Regions from separate parts of the Brassicibacter mesophilus genome, predicted to be linked through region 1. Evidence: a T-box and tRNA genes for the amino acid it is inferred to sense, from the RefSeq annotation. Region 1 holds a T-box; the other holds one or more tRNA genes.
What was found. A T-box is a leader RNA that pairs with one kind of tRNA and senses whether it is charged. The one in region 1 lies ahead of serS (serine--tRNA ligase), so its partner is inferred to be a tRNA-Ser.
Positions count from the first base shown of each region.

Region 2: it has a tRNA-Ser gene. The T-box ahead of serS (serine--tRNA ligase) is inferred to sense a tRNA for this amino acid. The anticodon was not compared.

Region 1 covers NZ_JBNPXI010000026.1:40,331-43,548, forward strand. The annotation lists gene HNR33_RS19610 (M1 family metallopeptidase) at 1-372, opposite strand, end outside; gene serS (serine--tRNA ligase) at 470-1,753, opposite strand; T-box leader at 1,804-2,001, opposite strand; gene HNR33_RS19620 (hypothetical protein) at 2,192-2,386, shown strand; partial or broken gene HNR33_RS19625 (GerAB/ArcD/ProY family transporter) at 2,449-3,218, shown strand, end outside.
Region 2 covers NZ_JBNPXI010000008.1:59,840-63,057, reverse strand. The annotation lists gene modA (molybdate ABC transporter substrate-binding protein) at 1-637, shown strand, start outside; gene modB (molybdate ABC transporter permease subunit) at 647-1,312, shown strand; tRNA gene HNR33_RS10515 (tRNA-Ser) at 1,440-1,533, shown strand; RNA gene ffs (signal recognition particle sRNA large type) at 1,547-1,811, shown strand; gene HNR33_RS10505 (HD domain-containing phosphohydrolase) at 1,994-3,218, shown strand, end outside.

The DNA of each region.
Region 1 (3,218 bases):
TTCTTCAAAATTATCAAATAAAAATGGTGCCGTTTCCTTCTCTCTAAATGCATTAGGATATAGATGGAAATACAATTCATTTAATTCAACATCCTCGTTATTCACATACACTACCTTTTGAGATGCTGTATAGCTTTTTGTACTCGGATTAAATTCAACATATATTGTATAATCATTTAATTTGTCTATGTCGACATTATTAAAATCACTAGTAATTAGCGTTGGATGACCTTTATAGCTTTCAGAGGCATGTATGTCAGAACTCTGTTTTTCATCCTGGACAGCATTACTATTGTTGTTTACATCGCATCCTATAAATGATAGTGCAAGCAGCAATATTGCAAGTAGCAAAGATAACCTTTTTCTATTCATCATTACCCTCCTAATTAAGCGGTTTTACATGTTATGTACTAAATATATTAACCTTGAAGGATACATATCCCTCAAAGTTAATATTGCCAATTTATAATTATTTATTTGTTTTTTCTATTTTTTCGATTCCACCCATGAAATGTCTTAATGCTTCTGGTATTATTACTGAGCCATCCTCCTGCTGGTAATTTTCAAGTATTGCTGCAGTAGTTCTTCCAACTGCTAAGCCTGAACCATTTAATGTGTGAACATATTCAACCTTACCTGTTTCTTTATCTCTGTACTTTATATTTGCCCTTCTTGCTTGGAAATCTTCAAAGTTACTACAAGAAGATATTTCTACATATCTGTTGTAGCTTGGCATCCAAACCTCTATATCGTATGTTTTTGCAGATGAGAACCCTAAATCACCAGTACATAGCTCTACTACTCTGTATGGTATATTTAAAAGCTGAAGCACCTTTTCTGCATTATTAGTAAGTGTTTCTAACTCTTGATATGAATTGTTTGGTTTAGCAAGCTTTACAAGCTCTACCTTATCAAATTGATGATTTCTTATCAGTCCTCTTGTATCTCTACCTGCAGATCCTGCCTCTTGTCTAAAACAAGGAGTATAAGCTGTGTAATACACAGGAAGCTTTTCCTCATCTAATATCTCATCTCTATGGATGTTTGTAACTGGTACCTCAGCAGTTGGTACAAGGAAAAAGTCTTTTTCAGGTAGTCGGAATGCATCTTCTTCAAATTTTGGAAGCTGTCCTGTTCCTGTCATACTATCTCTGTTTACCATAAATGGTGGAGCAATTTCCGTGTATCCATGATCAACTGTATGAAGATTAAGCATAAAGTTAATTAGGGCTCTCTCAAGCTTTGCTCCAAATCCTTTAAATATTGTAAATCTAGCTCCTGTTATTTTTGAAGCTCTTTCAAAATCTAAAATATCAAGCTCTGTTCCTATGTCCCAGTGTGCTTTAGCTTCAAAAGCAAATTTTCTTGGCTCTCCCCATCTTCTCATTTCTTTATTATCTTCATCACTTGCTCCAACAGCAACGTTCGGATTCGGAACATTAGGGAATCTCAACAAAAGATCGTTCAGTTCTCTTTCTACATCTTTAACTTCTACATCAAAATCTTTTATTTTTTGAGATAGTTCCTTCATCTCTTCAAGTACTGCAGAAACATCCTTACCTTCCTTCTTTAACTTGGGAATATCTTTAGACACTTGATTTTGTCTGGCTTTCATTTCTTCTACCTTCACAAGAAGCTGTCTTCTTTTCTCATCAAGCTCTAAAACTTTATCAACATTATATTCTCCGCTTCTTTTAGCTAATCCTTGTTTTACCTCTTCTGGATTTAATCTAATTCTTTTAATATCCAACATTACAAACTACCTCCTTTTTTAGATAAAAAAATAAACCCCCCATCCCTAAAATAAGGGACGAGAAGTTTTCCCGCGTTGCCACCCTAGTTAACCATATTGGTCCACTCTTTGCAGTTATCCCCTGCTTAGGCTTACCTTTTAAGTAAAATACTCAAGGATGGATTCGATACCTAATCACACCAATTCACACCAACCATTAGCTCTCTTTAGAAATCAATGTATCTACTATTTCCCCTCATTGCATTATCTTATATAAATTTGAATGAATTATATCATATATACATTAAAATTTCAATACTACTTTATTTAATTATTGCCTTTTATATAAATAAATATGTACTATAAAATAATTTTTAAAAATCATACTTCAGTTTTCACGTATATACTTTTTATTTACGTCAATAATAATAATAATAAATATTCAAGGGGGATATTACTATGATGTTTGATATTGATATTTTAGCACAATTAGGAGACATGAAAGACATTAATTATAGAAATACTTTAGCTATTGCAAGTATAATTGAGATACTTGTAGAAAAAGGACTTATAGACAGAAGTGAAGTTACTTTTAAAGCAAAAAAACTGGACTCAATGTCAATAGATGAAATAAAACTGATGAGAAATATATAAGAAATTTATGCAATTCATTTATCAAAATTAGTCGATAATTATGTAGTATTTGGAGGAAAAAATTGAGCAAAGAAGTTCTTTCTGATAAACAAGGTATATCTGTTATAAGTTTATTCATAATAGGAAGTTCGATAATCCTGACTATAGCAGGAGAATCAAAACAAGATTTATGGCTTGCGATTATTATGTCAATTATCGCTTCAATACCTTTATCGATGATATACTCTAGACTTCTAGTGCATTTCCCCGAAAAAGACCTGTACGATATACTCCCGGTTGTTTTTGGAAAAATCATTGGCAAAGGAATTTCAATATTATTTATCTTGTTTTCATTCATTTTAGGAGGGTTAGTATTAAGGGTTTTTGGTGACTTTATTTCTGTAACCTCTTTGACACAAACTCCCATAATCATATCTATGTTTCTAATCGGTATTCTATGTATTTGGGCAGTAAAGGCAGGTATCGAAATAATAGGAAGATTAGGAGAGTTTTTTCTAACAGGAACTATTATCTTAATATCAATATTTACTTTATTTCTAGTTAATAGAATGAGCATAAATAATTTAAGTCCCACACTATCTGAAGGCATAAAACCAATTATCGAAGGTTCTTTTCATGCTTTTATTTTTCCATTTACTCAAATAGCCATGTTTACAGCTTTTTTTTCTACAGGTAAGGTAAAACACATCCGTAAAGTTTTTATATTAGGTTTATTAATAGGCGGAATAATTATATATATCTTCTATTACTAATATTTTAGTATTAGGTTCTAATATTGCTAAAGAAATGTATTTCCCAACATATGCAAGTGCTAGAAGATTAAGTGTTAGAG
Region 2 (3,218 bases), on a different contig from region 1:
AGCATATCAGTTTGAGAAAGAAAAAAATATAACTATAACATTTAATTTTGCTTCTTCAGGAAAGCTGCAGAAGCAAATAGAGGAGGGTGCCCCTGTTGATGTATTTGTTTCTGCAGGAAAGAAGCAAATGGATGCATTAGAAGCAAATAATTTAATTGATAAAGATAGTAAAGAAGATCTGTTAAAAAATAAACTTGTAATGATTGTAGCAAATGAATATAATGATAAAATAAATGAAGTATCAGATTTAGTTGACAAGAAACTTAAATTAAGTATAGGAGTTCCAGAGACTGTTCCAGTTGGGCAATATGCCAAAGAAACTCTTGAATACTTAAAATTATGGGATGGCTTATCTTCTAATATTGTTTTTGCAAAAGATGTAAGTCAAGTTGTGACCTACGTTGAAAAAGGTGAAGTTGCAGCGGGTATTGTATATAGCTCTGATGCAGCAAGAATTGATAGTAGTACAGTAAAGCAGGAATTTGCAGATGAAACTCATAGACCTATAGTATATCCAGCGGCAATTATTGAGTCAAGTAATCAAAAAGAAACAGGTAAAATGTTTTTAGAATATTTAAGAACAGAAGAAGTTAAAGAAATATTTAATAAATACGGGTTTCAGCTATATACAGAATAGGATGATACTATGATAATAAGTCCAATACTAATATCACTAAAAGTAGCACTAATATCTACAGCTTTTGTCCTTATAATAGGTGTTTTTTTAGCTAAAGTTATTACTAAAAACAATTTTAGAGGAAAAGATATACTGGAAGTCATTTTACTGCTTCCTATGATTTTACCTCCATCAGTTACAGGCTATGGATTGCTTGTACTAATAGGAAGAAGGGGATTTATAGGAAAAATTCTATATGATTCTTTTGGTGTAACTATGATATTTACTTGGGTGGCTGCTTGTGTTGCGGCAGCCATAGTTTCACTGCCACTTATGTATCAAAGCTGTAAAGGAGCTTTTCTAAATGTAGATGTTATGCTTGAAAATGCAGCTAGGACATTAGGAGCTAGTAAAAGAAAGGTTTTTTGGAAAGTAACTCTTCCCCTTGCATGGCCAGGAATATTAAGTGGTATAGTTCTAACATTTGCAAGAGCGCTAGGTGAATTTGGAGCCACATTAATGGTTGCAGGAAATATTCCAGGCAAAACTCAGAACATACCACTAGCTATATATTTTGCTGTTGAAAGAGGAGATTCAAGAACTGCTAATATTTTAATGGCTATAGTGATAATTTTTAGTTTCACAGTAGTATACGGTCTTAATCTATGGGCAAGAAACAGGCAAAAATCGGTATAATTTATTATACTCATAGTTGGTTGACATATGATTATTTTTGAGTTATAATATAAATCTGTTGGCTTATACAATTAAATCTTAATTAAATGGGCTATTGTAATTAGTATATAAAATTGACGACTAACGTGGAGAGATGGCTGAGTCTGGCTGAAGGCGCTCGCCTGGAAAGCGGGTAGGCGGCTATAACCGTCTCGCGGGTTCGAATCCCGCTCTCTCCGCCAGTTATAGAGTTTGTCGTGCTAGATGGGGAGGTAGCGGTGCCCTGTAACCTGCAACCCGCTATAGCAGGATTGAATTCCTAGCTTAGGCCTAATATTGTGAGGTCTGCCCTAAGAAAGTGATGTTGACGATTGGGTCTTACGCAACGAGAATCCATGAACCCCGTCAGGTCCGGAAGGAAGCAGCGGTAAGTGGACACTCTCGTGTGCCGTAGGGTCGCCTAATCCGAGTTAACTACTTAGGTAACGCTTGTAATATTATGTCGAAGCTAGGTGCACGGCTTAAAAATAAAGGCTATGGTTAATACCATAGCCTTTATTTTTATGTAATTTATTATTGACATAAAAAAGGGTTTTGAAGAAAAATGTAGAATTATATCGTAAATAACTTTATGGTAACTATATTTATGGTAATTATAATTGATAGATTTATGATTATATTATATCCGATAGTAGGTGCATAATGATGTTTTTTAACTCATATAGGAAGAAACTCGGAGTTTTATTTTTATTAATAGCATTGGTACCGATTTTATTATTTGGTGTAAGCATAAATAATAAAGTAAACAAGCATATAATAAGTGATAATATAACAGTAAAAACGGATTCTGTAATAAACGAAGCTGAAAAATTAGACATTTGGTTTAAAATAAATGAGGAAAAGATTAAGGATATATCAGGCAATTATTCTTTTATAACTCATCTGGTGTCATATGCAGATAATAATGAAAAAGTTACTGCTTATCTTTCCTCTCAGCTGACCTCATCAAAGGAAATTCAGAATATTCATATTACTATGCAGAATGGTACTGAGTACACATCTACTGGTAAACTTTCAGAAGAAGATACTAGGCTAAGCAACTGGTACCTAAATGCTTATCTTAGTAAAGATATAGTCTGGAGTGTACTAGACAGTGGCACATCTGAAGATAAGCTAATAGTTACTGCTTCAGTTCCACTATTTGATGATATAGGAGAAATAGAGGGAGTATTAGCGGCTGATTTTGATTTTAGTGTTATTTTAAATGGAATTAAAGATATTAATATTAATAAAAATTCTGTTACATATATAGTAGACAACTTTAACAATCCTCTAAAGGTTTTTGGAAAAGAACTACCCATTTCAAAAAAAGACAATGATAAGTTTGAAAAAGGAATAGGCAAACTTTCTAGTCAAATCCGTAAAAACAGAAATGGTAATACAAATATTGAACTTGGACGAGAATATTTAGTATTTTATTCAACACTCCCATCTATTAACTGGAGGATAATTTCATTTGTTCCTAAAATCGATTTTTATTTAAGCTTAATGATTATAGGTAAATATATTGCAATTATATCTATTATTACTATAAGTATTGTCATTATTATGTCTATTTTATTCTCAAAAACATTTTCTAGACCATTGGAAAAACTTAAGGATGGAGCAATCGAGATACGTAATGGAAATTATGAATATAGAATAGATGTAGAAAATAAAGATGAGTTTGGAGATGTTGCTCAAGCTTTTAATGATATGGCATTGAGACTTAAACAATCATACGCTAGCCTTAATGATTCAAATGAAGCATTAACAAGAAATAACGAGCAGCTTCAAGAAATAAATCTAGAGCTTGAAGCTTCATATGAGCAGTTAAAAGCCACTACAGATCAACTAAATGATTCTGAAACGAAATATAGGTTGCTTA